3 regions of the Corynebacterium sp. MSK044 genome follow, and region 1 is predicted to be linked to each of the others. Evidence: predicted binding sites of a transcription regulator. Region 1 holds the regulator's gene; each other region holds the start of a gene.
The links. Region 1 encodes LexA, which represses DNA repair genes until DNA is damaged. Its sites were predicted from a motif close to CGAACANNTGTTCG; they were not measured.
Positions count from the first base shown of each region.

Region 1 (7,817 bases):
CGTAGCCACCGATGAGGAAGCCGAGTGCGAGTAAGAGACCTCCGGCCGCAACGAAGGGCACCATGTAGGAAACACCAGTCAGGATGGCTTGCTGGATGCGTTTGAGCCAACCCGTTCCGGCTGGTGCAGTGTGAGTGTTGGTAGCTGACACTCGAGGTGCATGTGGGTTACTTGCCGCCGCGATTGCCTCATCGATCAAGGCGTTCGGGTCATTGATACCGCGCTTGACTGAGACATTGACTAGTGGTTTTTCGGCGAAGCGTTCGGGCTCGTGGATGGCAACATCGTGGGCAAAAATCACGGCGTCCGCATTGGCAATGAACTCTGGGGTGACAGGTCTCCTGCCCGAAGACCCTTGTGCTTCAACGCGCAGCTCCACATCATCGCGGCCACGTGCAGCGTGTTCGAGTGCATCCGCCGCCATGTACGTGTGCGCAATGCCTGTCGCGCACGAGGTCACAGCAACGATGCGCTTTCTAGGTTTAGCAGCAGCTCCGCGCATCCCTGCCTTCTTCACCTCTGCGCTGAGTACCTCATTGACAACGTTTACAACGTCCTCGCGGGTTTGCGCATGACGGAGTGTTTCAGTGAACTCCCCACGAACAAGTGCCCGAGCTAGCTTGGACAGAATCTGCAGGTGAGCTTTGTTACCGCCTTCTGGGGCGACAATGAGAAAGACGAGGTCCGCGTCACCGTCAGGCCCAGCGAAGTCCACGGGGTGCGAAAGACGGGCAAAGGCGAGTGTAGGTTCCGTGACAGCAGCAGTGCGGCAATGGGGAATAGCTACTCGGCCGTTTACACCGGTGCCCGCTCGTGTTTCGCGGGTGATGGCGGCATTGGCCAAAACGTCCGGTTTATCGGTGCGGCCGGCAGTGGCAACGATCTCGGTTAGGTGACCAATAACGTCCGCCGGTGTGCTGCCGAAATCCGCATCCAGCGCCACCAGTTCAGTCGAGATAGTAGAGCTGCTCATCGTGGATTACTTCCCATCGTGGCTGGGGAAGACTGACACAACAGTTCGTGCCAGATCCAAGTCATCCGGGGTGGGGATGGCAGTGCCTGGGTTAGAGGCAGCAGCGGTGCCATAAGCCACGGAATGGCGGAGTGCTTCCGGATAATCTTGCCCGCGCATCCGTGCAAGAACGTAGCCAGCCAACGCGCTATCACCCGCGCCCACCGTGGAACGAACGTGTGCTGGCGGGGGAGTGGCAACCCACGCGCCACGAGATGTGACCAAGCATGCACCCGCACCACCAAAGGTGACGAGGAGTTCGGGCACGCCACGGGACACGACGGACTGGGCGACCTCCACGACGGCGGCTAGATCCCCTCGCGCCGCTGCGTCTTCGAGTGTTTGCCCATCAACACCTGCGAGCTGCCCCAACTCGTAACCGTTTGGCTTAATAATGTCCGGCGTGGAGTCCTCCAGACCTTCACCCAATGCAATCAATGGTTCATCCGAGGTATCCACCGCGATGAGCGCATCCGGATTAGCTCTGCGCACGATAGCTACCAACGTGGAGTACCAATCGCGAGGAGCGCCTGGCGGTAAAGAACCAGCGAGGACGACCGCGTTTGCCTTAGGTGCATGGGTTGCTACCGCTTCTTCGAGAGCAGCGATGGTTGCCGGTGTTAAGCGTGCGCCTTGTTCATTGAGCTTGGTGGTTACCCCAGCAGCGTCAGTAATCGTCGAGTTTGCGCGCACATGTCCCTCCACCGCAATGGTGTGAAGAGGGATCGCTGCCTTATGGGCAAGGGCAACAAAAGGATCAGTTTCATGTGCTGGAGCCAATGCCAGCGTGGATTCTCCAGCTTTTAGAACCGTGTGGGCAACATTGATTCCTTTGCCACCGGGTTCACGGGAACGGGCGCGCACGCGGATGACTTCACCGGCGGTGAAGTTGTCCACGGTGAAGGTGACATCAACGCTTGGATTCGGCGTGAAAGTAAAAATCACGGGCGGCTGACCCCTCAAAGTCGTAGGTGGGGTGGAGCGAGAAAACTCCTCTGCCCGAGTATGCCCGATGCCGTATCTACGGCGTGCTAGAACCGGGGTTAAACCCATGCGACGGACGGGCTAGTTGTTTCTGGTCCGCCTTAACCTGCTTGGATGACGTTGATGCCACGTTCTGTTAGCTCATCCACGTAGGACGCCGGTGCATCAGAGTCGGTGATCACCACATCGATGGAATCAAGGGGCGCGAAGCTCACAAGGTAATCCGTGCCCAGCTTTGAGGAGTCGCACAACACCACGACCTTACGGGTGTTAGTGACCATCGCGGATTTCACCGCCGCTTCTTGTGCGTCCGCGGTGGAAAGGCCGTGGTCTACCGTTAACGCATTAGTACCAATGAAAGCTACGTCCGCGCGCAAAAGAGCCAAAGTGCGCAAAGCAGTATCACCGACGACAGCCTGTGTAATCGTACGAACAGTCCCGCCAAGCAGTTGGACATCAAGGGTGCCCAGGCTCGACAGGTCGAGAGCGATCGGCAGTGAGTTGGTAACGAATGACAAAGAAGGTGCTTCAGGCCGGTCCTTGATCAACCCGGCAAGTGTGTTAATCGTCGTGCCAGAGTCAAGGAAAACCGAACCGCCAGGCGCGGGCAGAAAATCTAATGCGGCCCGAGCGATGGCGGATTTAGCTGTGGCTGCCGAACGATAGCGGGTTTGAAGGGGGAACTCGGCAGTGAGGTAGGACTGGGTCGACACGGCACCACCGTGGACACGCTGCACCACACCGTCGCGGTCAAGGGCCGCGAGGTCCCGGCGGATAGTTTCAGCAGTGACATCAAAACGCTCAGACAATTCCGTGACGTTCACGCGGCCTTCAACTGCGGTCATTGATGCGATCTGGCGGCGACGCTCCTCGGCGTACATGGGACTTCCTTGAATGCGGGGGATGCTAACAAATCCTCATTATGTACGCGTGAAGTGAAAACGGGGCCCGGTTAGTTCTGCCTGAGCCCGTTTCACCCCCGTGAGGGTGGGTTAGAGCTTGCGGAAAACAGAGACGACCAAGCCCATGATTTCTGCTTCGTCGCCCTTGATGGGTGAAAAAGCATCATTGTGGGGAAGCAGCCACACGCCGGTGGAGTCCTTGTGGAACTCCTTCACCGTTGCCTCACCGTCGATGAGTGCAGCGACGAATTGGCCTTCCTCCGCGACTGGCTGAGTGCGCACTGCAACCCAATCTCCATCCAAGATGCCGGCGTCACGCATGGACTCGCCTACGACTTGAAGCAGGTACAGGTCGCCGTCGCCGACGAGTTCTGATGGGAGAGGGAAGTACTCTGTGACATTCTCTTCCGCCAGGATGGGATTGCCAGCGGCGATCTGGCCAACCACGGGGATGTATCGCGGTGCGGCTGCCTCTTCCGGAACGTTTGTATCCTTCTTGTTTGGTTTCCGCCCGGTGTGGGGGAGGTGGCGCAGGTCCACTGCACGAGGCTTGTTCGGGTCACGGCGCAAAAAGCCCTTCTTCTCAAGCTCTTTGAGCTGGTAGGCCACAGACGATGTGGACTGAAGTCCTGCAGCATCGCCGATCTCTCGGATGCTTGGCGGATAGCCACGCAACACTACAGCGTCCTGGATAACTTCCAGGATGCGGCGCTGGCGGTCAGTCAAAGTTTTAACGTCTGGCTTCTTGTCTTCTTTCTTGGCCATGTCTTGTTGTCCTTCCTTGATGGGTGCCTTTGCAAGAGTCTTGTTTGTTTCTAATGAGTTCCCTCACTTCTCGTTTCTACCACGAGTAAGCAAATTTGTTCGATATTTTTCCGCTACGTGTGGACAAAGTTTTCTCCAGTTGCTATAAATCGAACATAGAAGCTATCGAACAGTTGAGCGAAGCAGTTAATCGAACATGTCTCACCGGTTCGTAGAATCGTAGGCAGAACAGAAAGGAACCATCATGACAATCTCTATCGCACGACCTCACAGCGCTGATATTGTACGTAACGATCTTCGCCGCACCGTCCAGCCGGCGGATGTATGGGACATCAACGACACCCGTGCTCGGCGCCAACATGTTGCCAATGTTCGAACGTTGGGAGAGTCTGATCGAAAGGAAAGTCTAACCCGCTACCGGGCTGCTGCTGACACTGCGGGGGCTTTCGAAAACATTGAAGATCGCCGTGAAAAGCGTGGCACTATTGCCATGGGCATTCTGTTGGGCCTTAGCCTTTTCATTGGCTCTGCACTCGGGGGTGCTTTCTCCGGTGGGGAGATCGATCCGGCTGCTGCGGCAACGAATGATGTGGTTGCCAGCATAAGTGCCCGCTAGGCCGGTGCAGCTGCGTAGCAGCTAGATATGACGTGCACGGAGAGAGTAGAATCCTCTCCTGTGCATTGCCCTTTCTGCCATAACGATCATTCCCGTGTCTCGGACTCACGTCTCGTAGACGCGGGTTCTGCTATTCGTCGTCGACGTGAGTGCACCGCGTGTGGGGGCCGGTTCACCACGGTTGAAAAAGCCATCCTCACTGTGGTCAAACGAAATGGTGTCAGTGAGCCCTTTGATAGAGACAAGCTGATTGTTGGTGTGCGTCGCGCGTGCCAGGGCCGTGATGTTTCAGATGATGCCCTGAAACGTCTTGCCCAAGAGGTGGAAGAGATTGTGCGTGCACAAGGCAGCTCACAAGTTCTTTCCAATGACATTGGTCTTGCCATCCTGGAGCCCCTGCGGGCGCTCGATGAGGTGGCTTACCTGCGCTTCGCGTCGGTATACAAGTCTTTCGAAAGTGCCGATGATTTCGAATCGGAGATCCGGCTGATGCGTCGCCGCGATCGCGGCATTGATGAGCTTTAGAGCTTATCTACCATCTTTTCAATCCTCCGTGGGCTCACCGGTTTGGATGTGCCCAGACGCTGCGCGAAAAGACTGACGCGTAGTTCCTCGATGCGCCAGAGAATCTCTTTGACTGGCTTTGATCTTTCTGCCCCCTTGGGTAGGCGAGCGAGCTTGGCATCAAGATACGCCTTGACGTCATCGATCACGGCTTGGCGGTCCGCATCCCTGTCAGGATCGTGGTTCATCTCATCCAGGCGCATCTGTACTGCGGACAAATAGCGCGGCAGGTGCTGCAGATGTTCCATGCCGTGGATGGTGATGGCGTTTTTTGGTAACAGGAAGGCCATTTGAGCCTTAATGTCATCAATGGCTGGGCCACTCCACTTGTTCAGTTCAGCTGCGATGTTGATGTATTCGGCGACACCGCCTGCGATGCCGACGACAGCACGTCGCACGGCACCAGGAACCTCGGGTTTCACCTTGTTAAGTAAGGCATCGAATTCCTCAGGTGTGCGCACCGGTCCGCCGTGGGTAAACATCAGATCACGGATGGCGGCGATGCGTGCATCTTCGACGAGCCCAGTGGCACCACCGTGGGGATATTTATCCACGGCAACGCGTTGGCGTAGTGGAAGGCCTTTGGTCATCTGCGTTGGGGATACGGAGATCTGGCGCATGAGCATGGCCAGTGTGGCCGTGACCATCGAGGCATCGGCAGCAGCTTTAGTGGGGAATACCTTGACGCGCACGCCGTCCTTGGTTGCTTCCAAGGCAGGGAAAGCATCAACGTTATTGCCTTCAATGTCCGTGGTCACAGTTTCGGGCACCGCGCCGAGGGTGTCGGCTGTCCACTCTTTGGCGGCATCCGTTTCCGCTTTCTTTGTCGCCTTTGCCACCGACGAAGTGATTTGGCCCGAGCGACGTTTCTTGAGTTCCGCCAGGCTCTTGTCGTGGTCGGTGATCGTGCCACGTCGATCGACAGAAGCAAAAGTCATCTTCAAATGCGCTGGCAACGCTTCGGGGTGGAAGTCGGTTGCGTTGATGCCGTGGCCGCCGAACGAGCGCAGGATTTCCGCGAGCTGCTCCGTCAATGGCGCCTCAAACGGGATGAGCTTCTCCATTGCGCGTGCAGCGAATTCGGGCGCTGGGACCACCGTCTTACGCAACGCCTTGGGCAGGGAGCGGATGAGCTCAGTCACAAGTTCTGCGCGCAGGCCAGGAACGAGCCAATCAAAATCCGTGTCTTCCAGTCCGGCCAACAGGGGGACAGGAACAAGTACGGTGACTCCGTCGAATGGATCACCAGGCTCAAACTTGTACTGGAGCTCATAGTTAATGCTGCCCTGGCGCCATTTGTCGGGGAAGGCGGCTTCGGAGGAATCGGCCGCAGCATCGTCGATAAGCTTTGACGGATCGAAATCGAGGAAATCTGGTGATTGGTAGCGCTTCTTCTTCCACCAGGCGTCGAAATGACGCCCGGTGCCAATGTTGTCGGGAATGCGGGCATCATAAAAATCGAACAGTGCGTCTTCGTCGACAACGAGGCCACGACGGCGCACCTTTTCCTCGATGGCGCTAGCCTCTTCCAACAGTTGAGCGTTGTGCTTAAGAAAAGCGTGGTGTGCGTTCCATTCACCCTCGATGAGGGCATGGCGGATGAACATGGTGCGAGCGGCGTCCATGTCCACGTGGTGGTAGAGCACACGCCGGTCCGCAACCACGGTGACGCCGTAGAGCATTGACTTCTGGTGCACCATGGGTGCTGCACGCTTGGTGGACCAGAAGGGCTCTGAATAGGAGTGCTTGAGCAGGTTCGCGGCTACCTTTTCCACCCAAGCTGGGTCGATCGCAGCGACATCACGTGCCCACAGGCGTGAGGTTTCCACTAGTTCCGCAGCCATGATGAACTCCGGTGGCTTCTTGGCCAACACGGAACCAGGGAACACCATGAAACGGGTGCCGCGGGCGCCCTTGAATTCCTTGGAATGACCGTCGCGCGCACCAATGTTGGACAGCAAGCCGGTGAGGAGCGACTGGTGGACAGCCATCGGATCCCGCTCGCCGGCCTCAGCGTGGCGTAGTTTGTTCCAGCCGAGCTGCTTCTGAGCCTCCCGCAGCTGGCCAACAAGATCGAACCATTCGCGAATACGCATGTAGTGGAGGTATTCCTTCTTCATGCGTTTGCGGAAGGCATTGCCGGACAACTCATCGCGGGCATCTTTGATGTAATCCCACAAATTCAAAGAGGCGAGGAAGTCTGAAGTTTTGTCCTTGAAGCGGGCATGCGCTTGATCCGCTTGGGCCTGGAATTCGAGAGGACGCTCGCGGACGTCCTGGATGGTCATGGCAGCCACAATGACGGTGACGTCGGCGAGCACACCCAGACGGTTGGCTTCAACCAGCATGCGGGCCATGCGTGGGTCTACCGGGATCCGCGCAATCTCACGCCCGATGGAGGTGAGCGCCGGTAGGTCATGGTCCTCCTTGTCCGTGATGGCGCCGAGTTCGTGCAGCAACATGAGGCCATCACGAATGGCTTTCTGCTCTGGGGGTTGGACAAAGGGGAACTCAGAAATATCACCGAGGCGGAGGTTGATCATCTGCAAGATGACGCTGGCCAAGTTAGTGCGCAGAATCTCCGGGTCAGTGAACTCAGGGCGTGAGTTGAAGTTCTCTTCGGAGTAAAGGCGGATGGCAATGCCATCGGCGATGCGGCCCGAGCGTCCGGAACGTTGGTTGGCGCTAGCCTGTGAGACCTCCTCAATGGGCAGACGCTGGACCTTCGTGCGGGTGGAGTAGCGGGAAATACGCGCTAACCCGGTGTCTACCACGTAGTGGATCCCCGGAACTGTCAGGGAGGTTTCTGCGATGTTGGTGGCCAGGACGATGCGGCGACCAGAGTGCGGGCTGAAAACACGGTGTTGTTCCGCGTTGGACAGGCGGCCGAATAGGGGAGTGACTTCGACGTTGCGCCAATGCTGTTTCTCAATGACTTCCATGGCGTCGCGGATATCGCGCTCGGACGCGAAGA
Region 1 is NZ_JASPJJ010000006.1:66,295-74,111, forward strand. Features, by position in the region: gene QP994_RS05420 (PTS fructose transporter subunit IIABC) at 1-973, opposite strand, end outside; gene QP994_RS05425 (1-phosphofructokinase family hexose kinase) at 980-1,957, opposite strand; gene sugR (transcriptional regulator SugR) at 2,098-2,877, opposite strand; gene lexA (transcriptional repressor LexA) at 2,989-3,663, opposite strand; gene QP994_RS05440 (hypothetical protein) at 3,908-4,279, shown strand; gene nrdR (transcriptional regulator NrdR) at 4,340-4,804, shown strand; gene hrpA (ATP-dependent RNA helicase HrpA) at 4,801-7,817, opposite strand, start outside.

Region 2 (7,817 bases), on a different contig from region 1:
TCACCCGCTTAACCAGTGGCTGCTGGTGTTCCGGAACGCGCAGCTCTACCATGTCGCCGTATACCGGGCGCAGCTTCAACGGGGTCGTGCCCTCGAACCAGCCCGTCGTTTCGCGGGCGCCCAAACCGTTGGCCAGCAGCACCTGATCAGCTGCGACATCGTTGACATCTTTCACCGTCTCCGCCACGAACGTCACCCCGGCATTGTGGCACGCATCTTGCAGCGCTGCCGCGATGAGACGCGGCCGCACTTGGTGGTCACCGGGGATATGCACGGCACCGCTGATGGCGGGAGCGAGCGCCGGCTCGAGCTTCCGCGCCTCCCGCGTAGTGATGCGCTCCGTGGTCATCCCATGCAGCTGCTGGTATTCCTGCAGCTCTTCCAAGTGGGTCTTGTCCGCGTGGTCCTTAGCCACCACCAGTGTTCCCTCCGTGCGGTAGCCGGTGGGGGAGTCCGTGTACTTCTGAATCAGCGCGATGAGCTCCGGATACCACTTCCCAGCCGCGATCATCAGTGGGAACAGCGGATCCTGCTGGTAGACCACCTCTGCAGCCGGGGCGAGCATCCCGCCCGCATGCCACGTGGCACCACTGGCCGGTGCTGGGTCGTACACGGTGACCTGGTGGCCGTGGTCGGCGAGGGTAAGGCTCGTCGATAAGCCAATAATTCCTGCGCCTACTACTGCGACCTTCATGCTTTCCTTCTTTCCACCCATTTATCGATTGCCCACCAGCAGGCCGGCAGAAACGCCATAGCAATGATCCAATAGAACAACCAAAAACTACCGGCGATGCCTGTAACAAAGACCATGGCTACGAGGATGAGGATGGTGATCCCGGAGGCAATGACCGCGCGGATCAGATTGTCGCGGATCGAGCGGCTGAAGCCCTCACCACTGATCTCTGTTTCACCACGCCACTTCTTGTCCAGTGCGAGAACCAGATCTTTGCCGAAAACAATGGAAAAAACGACGTAGAAAGCGCCGAATGCGTGGAAAAAATTTGCGCGGTGCGTATCGGCCAGACTCCAAAACGTGTAAACGAGTAAAGCAAGGTCAATGAGGGGGGTTGCCGCTAGCAGCACAATTCCTGCTTTAGGCAACTTAAGGGCATAGCGCAGGAACATTCCGCCAAACAAACAGAGCCAGAACGCAACTTCTGCGGTGATGATGGCAAGAATCATGCCCACGAGCTTACGCGTACCGTGGAACGGGTAACTGGAAGGAGAATCATGTTCATTCGTTCCCGAGAAGATGTCGAAACTGTTGAGTGGGGTGGCGGCACCTCCGAGCGCATGCTCACCGCGAAAGACAACATGGGCTTCGCTGTCGCGCACACCGTCGTGCGCGCCGGCACCGAGTCCAAACTGCAGTACCGCAACCACCTCGAAGCCTGCTACTGCATCGCTGGCTCCGGCGAGGTCGAGGACACCGAGGGCAACGTGTACCCGATCACCCCGGGCACGATTTACGTCCTCGACGAGCACGACGCGCACTACCTGCGTGGCGGCAAAGACGAGGATCTGATCCTGGTCTCTATCTTCAACCCGGCGATAACTGGCGACGAAAAGCACACGCTTTCCGACGACGGATTCAGCAGCTACTAACTATGACTGAACAACATATTCGACGCGCCGTTCTGATCGTGGCGCTGCTGAATTTTGGCTACTTCTTTGTCGAGTTCGCAGCCGCCATCGCGATTGGCTCAGCTTCCCTCTTCGCGGATTCCGCGGACTTCCTCTAAGACACCGCCATCAACATGCTGGTGTTCTTCGCGGTGGCGTGGCCGGCGGCGCGCCGTCGTAAAGCGGGCTCTGTGCTCGCTGCTTTGATCTTGATTCCCGCGGTCGCCGCGCTGGTGACCGTAGTTCTGAAGATCATCAACCCGGAGCCGCCGTCGCCGTCGGGTCTAACTGGCATCGCGCTCGGCGCTCTCGTGGTCAATCTGATCTGCGCCGTGATCCTGTTGCGCCTGCGCAACCAGGGGTCGTCGCTAGCAACGGGTGCCTGGCTGGCTGCGCGTAACGATGCATTGGCCAACCTCCTCATCATCCTCGCTGGACTGCTCACCTTCGTGTGGGCCACCGCCTGGTTCGACATCATCGTCGCTGCGATCATCATCTTCGTGAATCTCTCCGCCGCAAAGGAAGTGTGGGAGGAATCCCGCGAGGAGCATGACTCGGTGGAGGAGGCCTTCGCGGAGATGGAGGACTAGGCAACCGTATAGCTCGCTTCGGTCGCTGCAGCGATGTCCTCCTCGGTGACTCCCGGTGCGAGCTCGACGAGGACTAGGCCTTGGTCGGTCACGTCGAAAACGCAGAGATTTGTAATGATTTTGTCTACTGCTCCCTTGGCTGTGAGTGGCAGAGCACACTCCTTCAGCACACGTGGGGCGCCGTCTTTCCTGGAAACGTGGTCCATGACGGCAATGACTTTGCGCGCTCCCTTCACCAAATCCATGGCCCCGCCCATACCGGTCATTTTCTTGCCCGGGATGCTCCAGTTGGCGATATCGCCTTTTTCAGACACTTCCAGCGCGCCAAGGATGGCGGTGTCTACATGCCCGCCACGGATCATTGCGAAGGACAGAGAAGAACTGAACGTCGCGCCCCCGGGAAGAATAGTGACAGTCTCCTTACCAGCATTGATGATGTCTGGGTCGAGCTCTTCCTCGTAAGGGAAGGGGCCCGTTTTGAGGATGCCGTTTTCGGATTGCAGGGTCACCGAGATTCCGTCTGGAATGTAGTTAGCAACCGCTGTGGGCATTCCGATGCCCAGATTGACGTATTCGCCATCCTGCAATTCAAGTGCGGCGCGTTCAGCAATCTGGAGGCGACTCCATCCTTTTTCAGGAGAGTCATTCGCTGTGCTCTTTGTGTCGTGCTCTTCTTCGTGAGACCGCACCGTTGCGCGTTCCACATACTTGTCTTCAGCCTGCTCTGGTGTCAGCGGCAGGATGCGATCAACGAAGATGCCGGGAACATCAATTTCATCGGGGTCGAGATCACCCGTTTCAACGAGGTTCTCCACTTCGACGACTGTGATCTTTCCGCATGTCGCCGCATCAGCATTGAAGTTGTTGGCCGTGCGACGGAAAACCAAGTTGCCTTCCGGATCAGCCTTCCACGCGCGGAGAAGAGAGAAATCAGTTACGACGCCCTCTTCCAGAACATAAGTCTGAGTCGTGCCCTTGAAAGTGAACTCACGTGTTTCTAACGGTTGCGACTCGCGGGCCAAGTTGCCATCGCTGCCGTAAAGCACAGGGAGTCCACCGTCTGCGCGGGCAGTATCCACACCGGTGGCGGTATAAAAAGCCGGAATACCTGCGCCGCCAGCGCGGAGCTTTTCGGCCAGGGTGCCTTGGGGGATGAGATCTACTTCGATCTCGCCGTTGAAATACTGGCGTTCAAATTCTTTGTTGAATCCAAAATAGGAACCACAGAACTTCTTCACTTGTTTAGCTTGGAACAACAGTGACAAGCCGAGGTGCTGATCATCAATCATCGTGCCCGGATTGTTCGAGTACACGGTGAGATCTCTGAGTTCTGTTTGAACGATATTCCTGAGTAGGACTAGCGGATTACCGCAAATACCGAAACCGCCAACAGCAAGTGTCATGCCGTTAGAGAGACCGGCTAGGGCTTCTTCTGCGTTCTGAACGATTTTCGAGTGAGACATTACAGCTCCAATACGGGTTGAAGTAGCAGGGTTTACACGGTGTATCCGACGATGAGCATCATGATTGCCATTGGGATTCCGGCAGCAACAAGTGTTGCTGTGGTGTAGCCCAGGACATCACGAATCTTCATGCCGGCGACAGCGAGCATTGGCAATGCCCAAAATGGCTGGATCATGTTTGTCCACTGGTCGCCGTAAGCAATCGCCATGACAACCATTTCGGGTGAGGCGCCCATTTGCTGGGCGGCATCCAACAGGATGGGCCCTTGGACAGCGAGCTGGCCACCGCCTGACGGCACGAAGAAATTCACGATTCCGGCGGAAATGAAGCCAAGGACGCCCAGCGTTTCCGGGGTAGCAACGGCAACAATGGAGTTGGACAAGATTGCCGCAAGACCCGTCGAGGTCATGATGCCCATAATGCCTGCATAGAGAGGGAACTGGAGCAGGATGTCGCCGACGTTCGAAGCCGCTTCCTTAGTTAGCTGGCCAAGCTCGTGGGGGCTGCGGACCAAGAGGAAGATGAGGGTCAGGAACGTCCAGTTGACGATGTTGAGAGTAACGCTGCCACCATTAATGAAGTGCAGCACGAGATAGGTCACAAGTGCCAGGCCAACGACTAGTGTGAGGATCCGCGAGGCGTCGACACGGTCTGCCATCGTATCCTTCGGCGCAGCGACATCTTCTGCATCGACGAGCTGGGCTACCGTCTCGTCCTTAATTAGATGAGAGTCTTGCACTTCTCGTGGTGCGAGGATGAAAAGGACAAGTGCGACACACGCAAGAGTAAAAACGATGGTGACCAGGTTCCACCATGCGAAAAGCGTGTCGGACAAGGGGATGGTGTGGCCGAGCTGCTCAGCAATGAAAGACCCTTCCGTTGCTGCAGTGAGCTGTGAAGAGCCCGAGTAGCCCATGTGCCACACAACCATGGATGAGTATGCGGAGGCAATGAGCATGGGGAAACTGATTCGCTCGCCACGCTGGTGGAATTGAACGGCCACTTTCTTGGCCAGAATGGCGCCCAGAATCAGTCCAAGACCCCAGGAAAAGAGCATGGCCATAGCGGTAATGCCAAAGATGAATAGGTACGCGGAAAGCGGATTCTTGGGAACCGTGGCAAGTTTGCTCAGCAAAGTGCGCACCGCTTTGGTGCCAGCGAGGATCGACCCCAGGAGGAGCACGAGGGCCATTTGCGTCATGAACTCCAGCAGGCCGGAAAGCCCGTCGCCCCAACCAAGAGCAATGTCAGCTGGACCAGCATCGGTGAAGAGGAGCGCCATGATTGCCACTACAGCGGTGAGCGCAAGCGCAAAGGTAAGGGCAGAAGGCGTGTACTCCTCAATTAGTCGATTGATTGGCCGCATGGCTCGGGCGAAGAATGGGTCACGCGGTGGCTTTTGTGACTCGCGCTGGTCGATAGCTGTTGCCATGTGATTCCTCCGTTCATCAGAGCTAGATGGTGGGACAGGTCACATCATGCCGAAAAAATGGTGCCTTCGAGTGGGTTTGAGGGAAAAACTATAAATAAAAATGGCTTACCCATAATCTTTATGAGTTTGGGCGGGTTCCCGCGGGAGGCCATCTATTGGGCCTATGAAACCCCAGGGAGTCCGCAATGCGGACTCTTTTTCTTAGGTTAGTTTCGAATAGGTGCTCGATGCGTTTTGTGGCGCGTCTGGAGTCTACGTTTTGGCATGAATGCAAATTCCCAGGGAGTCCGCAATGCGGACTCATTCTCTTAGGTTGCGTTCGAATTGATGTGCGAATGATGTCGCGCTCGTTTTGTATGGTGTTCCCACAACACATTTACAACGAACAATTAAGAGGACATCATGACAGCAATACTTGCGGAACCTAACCTTCTAGCTGCACATATAGGGGCAGGCATCATTGATACTTATGCCACGATGATGCGCTCCAAAGCTTCGCTTCTGGCGCAGATTGCGGAGTTTGATTACCTCGGGTTAGCCCAAGACCTCGGTGCGACGAGCACGAGCGCGTGGTTGATCCGAAGATTGGGGATCTCTCATTCCACCGCCTACGAATACGTGGCGGTCGCCCGCCAGCTAGAGAATTTCCCGTACCTCAAGCTGATGTTTGGGGAAGGCAAGCTGAGCTATTCCGCGGTGCGCCTTCTACTCAAATATCTCACCCCAGATAATGAGGTTGAGCTGGTCAATCGCGCGATAGAGCTTGGCTATCACGGGCTGGAGCACGCGCTCGCCGGCAAGCCGAAAACGGGTGCGGGCGAGGACTATCCGGAGCATTACCTCCGCATGAGCCAGGACGAGAACGGCGACGTGAACGTGTGGGGCAAGCTCAACGCCGTCGACGGGGAAGCGCTGGCAGCAGCTCTCAAGATCGGTCACCTCGCGTTTTGTGCGGGGGAAGAAGAGCTCGCGGAGCTTAACGACGATGCCAGCATCGACAACCTCTACGACCAGAAAATCGACGAGGAAAAGGAGCTAGCGAAGCGGGACAAGTCCAGTTTCGGGCTCCCCACCGGGCGGGCGATGCTCTACGCGCTCATGGGCATGGTGAATATTGTGCGCACAAACCCGAAGAACGCGCTGCGTGCACCGGCTGCGCAGGTGAATGTGATGATGACGGTGAGCGGCGAGGCCTACCTGCCCAACAATGCTGGTGCACCATCCACGGCACTAGCGAACATCGTGTCCAACGCGATGATGAAGCTGAACATCGTGGACAAACACGGGCTGGTGCTCAACGTCGGCCGAGGTGCGCGTCTGGCCACGGACAAGCAGGTGAAGGCGTTGATGGCGATGTGGGGAGGCCAGTGCGCAATGCCGGGTTGTATCCATCGGCGCTTCATGGAAATCCACCACATACGGGAGTGGGCAGATGGCGGAATGACAAACCTGGATAACCTCTTGCCGCTCTGCTCTGGCTGCCACTCCCTTGTCACGGACGGTTATGTGAAGATCCAGCGGGACCGCCACAATATCGTCTTCGATTTCCGGGATGGCGCCCGGTACGTCTCCTATGACTTCGCTCTGCCGGTCAGGGATGACGATTATGTGTGCCTGCCAATCGCAGAGGACGGAGGTGATTCAGACTCGTTCGCCGACTAGCGGAAGTTCTGCAGTACCTGCTCAACATAGGCGCGTGGGTCCGCAGCGTTCATGATGCCGCGGACGATAGCAACACCGTCCACGCCGGTGGCAGCCAGGTCAGCGACATCATCCACGGTGACATCACCGATAGCGACGACAGGCAGCTTGGAGGCGGCGACGAGCTCAGGGTAGCCAGCAAGCCTCAATGGTTCGCGGCCGGAATCCTTGGTCGGCGTGGCACGGAAGGGGCCGGCCCCGATGTAGTCGATGATATCGGCGTACTGGTTCGCATCCTCAACGAGCGAAAGCGTGCCCGTGGTCAGCCCGATGATCGCATCAGGGCCCAGCAGCTCCCGTGCCACGCGCGGGTCTAGGTCATCTTGGCCGATGTGCACGCCGGCGACGCCGTGGGGGCGGAGGGCGAGGGCGATGTCGACGCGATCGTCGATAAGTACGTGCGTGGAGGGGTTGACTGACCGAACAGCGGTGACCACAGCGAGGCCCAGGTCGTAGAGCGCGCGGGCACTGATGGGTTTGCTGCGCACCTGGATCATGCCGGCGCCGCCGAGAGCGGCTTGGCGGGCGGTCGCCACGATCTGCTCGTGCGAGCCGTGGCCGGTGATGAAGTAACAGCGCAGATCAAGCATGAGCAACAGTGCATGGCTCCAGACGGCCAGTCTTGCCGTACGAGAGGTGGCGGTGCGCCCACTCGAAGGGCCCCTGAGTGTTGGTGATCTCGAGGATGGTGGCCAACACCAGAGTGACAGCCCAGATACCGGTGGCGATGAGGAGCTTCATGGCAACGCCGTCTTCGAGGCCCAACCCGAGACCGAAGGGCATGACCGTGACGATAAAGAGGAGGGACTGCATGATGTAGCCGGACATGGAACGCTTGCCCAGTGCGACGAAGGGGTAAAACACCACGGGGACCTTGTTGTGCAGGCGCTGGGTGGCTAACGCGAGCATGGCCAGGATGCCGGGACCGGTGATCATGCCCAAACCCTGGTTGAGGGCAATGAAGATGGCTTCAACGCGCCCGCTGAACACGCCGATGGAGGCCAGGC
Region 2 is NZ_JASPJJ010000012.1:14,560-22,376, reverse strand. Features, by position in the region: gene thiO (glycine oxidase ThiO) at 1-694, opposite strand, end outside; gene QP994_RS07930 (hypothetical protein) at 691-1,182, opposite strand; gene QP994_RS07925 (ectoine synthase) at 1,231-1,605, shown strand; gene QP994_RS07920 (hypothetical protein) at 1,608-1,742, shown strand; gene QP994_RS07915 (cation efflux transmembrane domain-containing protein) at 1,758-2,213, shown strand; gene QP994_RS07910 (3-oxoacid CoA-transferase subunit B) at 2,210-3,676, opposite strand; gene QP994_RS07905 (short-chain fatty acid transporter) at 3,709-5,109, opposite strand; gene QP994_RS07900 (HNH endonuclease signature motif containing protein) at 5,512-6,771, shown strand; gene QP994_RS07895 (thiamine phosphate synthase) at 6,768-7,409, opposite strand; gene QP994_RS07890 (DUF418 domain-containing protein) at 7,393-7,817, opposite strand, start outside.
Region 2: a site for LexA is predicted at 5,323-5,336, ahead of QP994_RS07900 (HNH endonuclease signature motif containing protein). Genes of this name have one in related genera too.

Region 3 (7,817 bases), on a different contig from region 1:
CCACGGTAGCTGCCCCGCCGAGAAAGAACACACCGCATCGTTTCGCCAGGGGAGTGCCCTTTGGTGCGTACCGGGCCAGCATCATCCACACGACGAAAGGTAGCGCGATAGCTGCGGTGGCCTTGAGCGATACCGCCACGCCGATGAGTGCAACGCCAAAACCGAACCGGTCGCGCAGGCAGGCCAGCAAACCAACGGAGACGAGCCCGACCATCACGGATTCGTTGTGCATGCCACCCACCATGTGGATGATCATCACTGGGTTAGCTACACCCAGCCACAGTGCAAGAGCGGGGCTCCCACCAAGGTGTTCCGCAATGCGTGGGACAGCAAGAGCGATGGTTACAAATCCTGCGAGGGAGATGATTTTGTACACGATGAGGCCGGCCGTGACATTATCGCCAACCAGCGTGGTCACCCCATCCCCGATCCACAAATGCAGGGGGCCATATGGCGTTGTGGTGTTCCGCCAGTCGTGGGAGACCTCCAACAAATAAGGCCCAGGGTTGACGGCAGCGCCTTCCGAGTACGGGTCGAATCCGTCACGGACCATTGCCCCCTGCATCAGGTAGGAGTACACATCCCGTGACATCAGCGGCGCGGCAAGAACCAAAGGCGTTGTCCACGCCCACAGTGCTGTGCGAACAGCCTTCTCGCGACGTTCGCTACCCAGCAATACCCATGCCGCCATCAGCAGGAATATGCCCGTTGTCAGCATCACATCCATGAGGCCGCGCGCGTGACCATAGCTGAGTGATGACCAACCGAGGGCGTCTAGCACACCACCGCGGTTACGCGTCGCGCCAGCGCCAAAAGAACCCAACATCATGAGCACTGAGCCCACGGCGCCGAGCGGGATGATCCAGGAGCGTGCTGCCAACGAACAATCCTTTACATACGTCGTGCAGTGGCTTTCTCAGCCATTGTCTTCAATGCCTCTGCGGCACTGTGGTCCAGCTGCGCGTGGTCCAGGAAGGAAAGTCCGGACTCCGTCAGGTGCGCAATTCGCTTTTCGACGTCCTCCACCGCCCCCGTCCCCTCCACAATCGCCGCGAGCTCCGCGATATCCTTTGGGTCCTGTACCACTCCGATCCCAGAGCGGAGCTTCTCAGCGGACGATGGATCAGTCCGATCCGCGGCCTGTAAAGCAAGCGAGTACAAGACAGTGCGCTTTCCTTCCCGCAGATCATCACCAGCAGGTTTACCTGTAATCTCCGGGTCTCCGAAGACCCCCAACAAATCGTCCCGCAGCTGATACGCCACACCAATGTCGCGACCGTACCCGCGCAATGCGGCAATCGTCGTCTCATCTGCACCGGCAACTGCGGCACCCAAGTGAAGTGGGCGCTCAATGGTGTATGCGGCGGTCTTATACACATTCACCGCGTTAGCCAGCTCCTCACTCTCTGAGCCCGCCGCCTCCAAGGAGATGTCCAGAATCTGGCCACCGATGACCTCACTGCGCATCCCACGCCACGGTTCATGCGCGCGGTCACGGGCAGCGGTGCTCAGCCCTGAGCCATGCCACATGTCATCTGCCCACACCAACGCTAGGTCCCCGATGAGGATAGCCACGTTCTGCCCGAAGACATCTGCGTCACCGTGCCACCCGCGTGCCCGGTGGTTAGCTGCCGCTGACCGGTGAACAGTAGGGTTGCCGCGCCGGGTATCGGAAGCGTCGATGATGTCATCGTGGATCAGCGCACATGCCTGGATGAACTCGAGCGCACTGACAGCCCGCAGGACAGCCAAGGGGTCTTCCGTGCCTCTGTCCAAGCCCCCAACAGCGGTATAGCCCACCCAGCCAAAAGTCGGGCGAATGCGCTTTCCGCCGCCCAGAACAAAGTCACGCAAAAGTCCCACGGCATCTGCGACAGGACCACCGATCTGCGCAACGGGTGGGGAGACCTCATTGAGAAAAGCGTCCAGTTGGCGTTCTACCGCCGCTGGAACATCATCGAGAGTGGGGGCGGAACCGAAAGGGGGTTGTTCCACGAAACATGGCTCCTTTAACCAGTTGCGGGCGGTTAGCAATACCGCTCACTTTACAGCTAGGCGCGGGCGATCAGGCCAGAGGCAGTTTCCTGCCCAGGATGGCAAAGGGCCGACTGTCGCCGTCGTAGGTGAAATGGCGCAGAACGTCCAGGAACCCGAGGGAACGGTAAAGCCCAAACGCAGCATTATTCTCACCTGGCACCTCCGGTGTGGATAGCAATGCGTAGGGTTCCGTAGTTTGCTCCAGCAACAAGTGCATGAGTTTCCGGCCAGTTCCTTTGCACTGCAAATCAGGCGCAACATGAATTTCGGCGACCTCAAAATAGTTCCGTATCACCGTGATCATGGCTGGCGTCATTGCCTGTCGCTGAAACAGGCCTCTTCTCAATTGGAGGTCCCACCACCGGTCAGGTGTGCCTTTGAAGCCATAAGCGATACCGGCCAATGAGTCGCCTTCATAGGCAGCCACGGCAACAAAGCCTGGGGAAGTGGCATCACGGCACCACACAGCGATGCGCTGCTCACGAATCGCGGGTGGATATTTCATCGCCGCGATGTATAGGTCCACGAGTTCCGGCACCATCTCAATGAACTGTGGCGCCGTTAGGTGGCGGACTGTCATAGGCACTCCACTATCGAACCATGACGTGATCTCGAGTGGAGTGAAAATATGAAACTTAGAACAGCTGTTCGAATTTTGGGGGAGGGGTGTCGCACGGGCTTTCTAATGTGAAGGCAACAAAGCAGGTCACAGTGAGGTGTTAAAGATGAACAGCATTATTTCTGCCACGACAGGCGCTACGTATGGCACGGTTCCGCGGCCTACACGCCACGATAAATTTCTTGATTCTGCACGGGAGCTTCTCGCGGATGCTCACTTGCGAATTGCGCATGGCGAGTACGACCTTGCGGTTGAGAGTGCTTATCGCGCGGCCTTGCGCACGGCGGGTGCGGTTATTGCGGAGTCAGTGGCCGTGGCTAAGCGCAAGAGGCTACCTACGAGTGCATGGGACAAGTTGCGTATTACTGGCCCCCAAGGCGAGATGTGGGCTGATGTTTTTAGTGGTTACTCCACGCTGCGCGGGCGGGTTGCGTCCGGCATTGAGCTTCGCCCAAACCCGCTAAAGGCGACAGCACTTGTTGCGGATGCTGCGGATTTCTACGCTGAAGTTGCGGGCGAAGATCAATCCTTGGCTGCAGCGTAGAAGCGATTTTTGGGCTGAACTGTTATCCTGAGGAACAAAACTGCCCACTGAATCGTTATATCCTCAAAGTGGACATCAAGTGCACGGCTGGAGGAATCGTGGCCCTTTCTGAGCAAGAACAGCAGCTGCTCCGCGAGATCGAGGAGTCGCTCCTTGCGGATGACCCGAAATTCGGGGCATCCGTCGCTTCCGCGTCCCGTTTCCAAGATGGCACTGAATCTGGGCGTCTAACAATGCGTTCTTTGGCCCTCATCGTGTTGGGGCTGTGCCTGCTTGTCGGTGGCGTGGCATTGGCAACGCAGAGCTTGTGGTTTGTCAGCCTGAGCATCATTGGCTTCGTAGTCATGTTCGCGGGTGGGGTTTGGGCCCTTCGCACTCCAGCTGAACCGAACGCACGTCAGGCGGGCCGCGCCAAGCATCCGTCGCAGCGCGGTGGCATGAGCTCCCGGATGGAAGAGAATTTCCGTCGCCGGTTTGAAGGCCAATAGGTAACGCATCAGTCCCCGCCAACTGGCGGGGATTTTTTCGTGCGCTCATTTTTGGGAGTTAAGTGGCAGCAAGTGTACCTGGAGGGTGAAGGGGAAGCGAGGGGTGTCCTTGGTCGCTTTCCTTCGCTGGGTCCGTGTGGGAAGTTCCATTGCGACGAATCGGCCCGGATGAAATCCCGCGTAGGAAATTTCTCCCGTTTGGTAGTTGCCAGTGCAATGCAATCTTCTGCTTCGATGTGTGTAGGGGGGCGGCTTAGCCCCACTTTCACCCACTCGCGTCCCCCACTTTCACCCACCTCCACAATTTGCCTTAGGTTTCTTGGCTTTATTCTTGGATTTGGATTTGTGCGGATGGGGGTGATTTGCACTTGAGGGGTTTAAGTTAACTCTTGTTAATCATGTGTGCGGGTGTGTCCACCACTAATTTTTATGTGAGTTGACCTCGAGAAATATGAAACGCGGAAAGAAAGTTTCGCGTTAAAGTGGCGTTTGTGGGGGATAGTGGGATAAAGTGGGGTGCAGTGAGAGGTTAGTGGGACACTTCTGGCCTTTCGCGGACAAAAGTTCACAACCGGAGTCATTGAGCAAGAAAGGTGGGGCGCCGGATGTTTCTAGGCACCTACACCCCAAAGCTGGATGACAAGGGGCGCCTGACGTTGCCCGCTAAATTCCGTGAGGGTTTGGCGGACGGGCTGATGGTGACCAAGGGGCAGGACCACTCTTTGGCGGTCTATCCCCGCGAGGAATTTGCGGCACGCGCACGTAAGGCAGCCGCAGTTTCGCGCACGAACCCGAAGGCGCGTGCCTTCATTCGTAACTTGGCAGCAAGTGCGGATGAGCAGACGCTTGACGGATCTGGTCGCATCACGCTGTCGCCGGCGCACCGGGATTACGCGCAACTGACTAAGGAGTGCGTGGTTATCGGTTCAGTGGATTTCTTGGAGATCTGGGATGCAGAGTCCTGGGCGAAATACCAAGAAAATACGGAGGCCGCTTTCTCGGCGGCTGATGAGGACGATATTCTCTCGGGTCTGCTCTAAAGGGCGGGCGATTAGCGGAGAGCGTGTATGACCTCTGCTCGGGGCGCGAGTCGTTCTGGTGTACTTCCCCGATATCAGAATGACCGCCCCGGGTAGGGCTCTATACGTTCCCCGCGGATGCACGTAAGTGAACAACAAAGCCGCGATTAAAGGGGGTGGACCCGGTGGCAACGAGTACGGCACATGACGTCAGCCACGGGCATGTCCCTGTCATGCGTGATCGCATGGGTGAGTTGCTGCGTCCCGCGGTGGAGGCTTTCGGTGAGAACGCTGTCATCGTTGATGGCACGCTGGGGGCTGGGGGCCACACGGAATACTTCTTGGACATTTTCCCGCATGTTTCTGTGATCGGAATTGATCGCGATGGGGAAGCGCTGCGCAATGCCACGGAACGGCTTGCGCCTTTTTCACATCGGTTCCTGCCGGTGCAGGGGCGTTTTGATTGCCTTGAAGAGGCGTTGGTAACCGAGGAAGGGTCGATTGCGGATAAGGCACGGGAGTATGGGCTTGCCGGTGCTTTCTTTGACCTCGGTGTCTCCTCAATGCAGCTGGACCAAGCCGAGCGTGGTTTTGCGTACAAGGTTGATGCACCACTGGATATGCGGATGGATTCCAGTCAGGGGATCACTGCCGCTGATGTCTTGAACACGTACTCGCACGGTGATCTCGCGCGGGTGTTGAAGACGTATGGGGATGAGCGTTTCGCTGGCAAGATCGCATCAGCGGTGGTGGCTGAACGTGAAAAGGAACCGTTCACACGGTCGGGCCGTTTGGTTGAGCTGTTGTATCGGGTCATCCCTGCCGCGACGCGACGGACTGGCGGGCACCCGGCGAAGCGAACTTTCCAGGCGCTACGCGTAGAGGTGAACCGTGAGCTTGATGCGCTGCAGAACGTTCTCCCCATGGTGGCTGAAGCCCTTGGTTCGGGCGGACGTGCGGCGTTTATGAGCTACCAGTCTCACGAGGACAAGTTGGTGAAGAAGGCGTTCACCGAACTTACTACCTCCAAAACCCCGCCGGGGCTACCCACCGAGCTGCCGGGGATGGAAGCCAAGTTCAAAGCTGTCACTCACGGGGCGGAAAAAGCCTCTGAAGCGGAAATAGAACAAAACAGGCGAGCTGCCCCTGTCCGGGTACGCGCCATAGAAAAGATCAGCAACTAACCCCAACCAACGATGAGCACCGCGAAGGAAACAAGGACAATGGGAGCAAGCCGAGATCTCACCGCAGGCAACGCCGGCACTGCGCTGCTTGAACGTGGTCGTGGTCGTACTACGCTCGCCCCGCCGAAGCCCCGTTTTGCGCCGCACGTTCCGCGCCCAAGCAGGTTGGGGTCGAAGCAGGTCGTGTCGGTGCGTGGGCGCCGAATTGCCACGACGGATACGAAGTGGAAGTTTTCACGGATGTCCATCTTGTCGCTGCCACTTTTGGTGCTGGGCATTTTCGGGGCGATGTTGTTGTCCGCATTGTCCACGCAGCAGACTTTCACTATTCAGCAGCTGCAGAGTGAAGAGCGCGTTTTAAAGAATGAGATTGAAACCTTGAGCCGTAACGTCGAGGATTCTCGTGCTGCTGCGGGAGTTGCTGCGAAGGCTGGGCAAGCGGGAATGGTTGTCCCGGGCCAGGCGGGCATTATCACCGTGAATGACCGCGGTGAGGCAACAGAGGTCGGCCCGGCTGATGCGGCGAAGACCCTGCGTGTGGTGGATGTCAACGGTGACGCAATCCGCGTGGATCGTGCAACGAGTGACCGCCGCGAAACCGCTGATGTTGCTGATAATCTCTCGCCGCTGCCGGCACCTGTCGTGCTGCAGTCCCTGCCGGGTGTGCAGTAATCCGATTTGTTTTCCTATCGCCGTGTGGCGGTGAGCTTCCGGTGTGCGGTTGCCGGGCAAAATGAAGGGCGATTAAGCCTGAAAACTGAGAGGTAGGTGACCTGCGCCGTGACACGCATGGATCCGCAGCGGCGCCAACAACGTGGTGAGCCGCAGAAAGTCATCACGGCTAAACGCATGCAGTTGCTGACCGTGGTGTTTCTCGTGGTCGCTTTAGTTCTTGTTGGGCGTCTCGCTTGGGTGCAGCTGAAGTGGGGGCCACAGTTGCAGACTGTTGCGGCTGACCAACGGACGCGCACGTTTGTGGATCCGGCGCGGCGAGGGGAGATCGTCGATAGGCAAGGCAACGTGCTTTCGTACACGATGCAAGCACGTTCTCTGACTGTCTCACCGGTGATTCTGCGCCGTGAGCTGGGGGAGCAGGCGCGCAATGACATGGTTAATGAGGGTGCTACTCGCGCGGAGGCCGAAGCCCAGGAGGGCGCACGCGTGGAAGACATGCTCCGCCAAATGGCCAATGAGATCCCCCGCATGATTGGTCAAGGGGACGACGATAAAGATGAGTCGGAAGACAGCGACAACAGGGTCAAAACCCAGAAGGTGAACTCCAAGGACATTCTGGAGAAGTTGCATGCGTCGACTGACTACGAAGTGTTGGTCCGCAACGTTGATCCCGATGTAGCTGCTGAGGTGGCTAAGAAGTTCCATGGTGTTGCGGCTGATCACCAGGACATCCGCGAGTACCCGAACGGCGCTGTGGCGGAGAACATCATTGGGCGAGTGTCCATGGACGGGCAAGGGCAGTTCGGCCTTGAAGCTTCGAGTGACTCCATCTTGACTGGTATTAATGGCCGTTCCACCCTGGATGTTTCTGACATGGGGCAAGTGATTCCGGGCACGCTGCGTGATGTTGTGCCGGCAGTCAACGGTGCGAAGATTGAGCTCACCATTGATCTTGATTTGCAGGCATACGTCCAACAGTTGTTGGAACAGGCAAAGGAGAACTCCCGAGCCAAGGGTGCTGAGGCGGTTGTTCTGGATGCAGCTACCGGTGAGGTGCTGGCTATGGCCAATACGGACACGATTGATCCAAATGGAGATTTAGAGAAGCAGCTCAAGAACGGGCGCAGTTTTGACAACCCGTCGATCTCGCACCCATTTGAGCCGGGTTCCGTGGCCAAGATCATCACGGCGACTGCCGCGATTGAGGAGGGGCTGACAAACCCGGATGAAGTTCATCAGGTTCCTGGACAG
Region 3 is NZ_JASPJJ010000001.1:111,367-119,183, reverse strand. Features, by position in the region: gene QP994_RS00560 (alpha-(1->6)-mannopyranosyltransferase A) at 1-880, opposite strand, end outside; gene QP994_RS00555 (polyprenyl synthetase family protein) at 892-1,995, opposite strand; gene QP994_RS00550 (GNAT family N-acetyltransferase) at 2,066-2,617, opposite strand; gene QP994_RS00545 (SAV_6107 family HEPN domain-containing protein) at 2,763-3,200, shown strand; gene QP994_RS00540 (DUF3040 domain-containing protein) at 3,299-3,688, shown strand; gene mraZ (division/cell wall cluster transcriptional repressor MraZ) at 4,294-4,728, shown strand; gene rsmH (16S rRNA (cytosine(1402)-N(4))-methyltransferase RsmH) at 4,893-5,891, shown strand; gene ftsL (cell division protein FtsL) at 5,931-6,563, shown strand; gene QP994_RS00520 (peptidoglycan D,D-transpeptidase FtsI family protein) at 6,681-7,817, shown strand, end outside.
Region 3: a site for LexA is predicted at 2,675-2,688, ahead of QP994_RS00545 (SAV_6107 family HEPN domain-containing protein). Genes of this name have one in related genera too.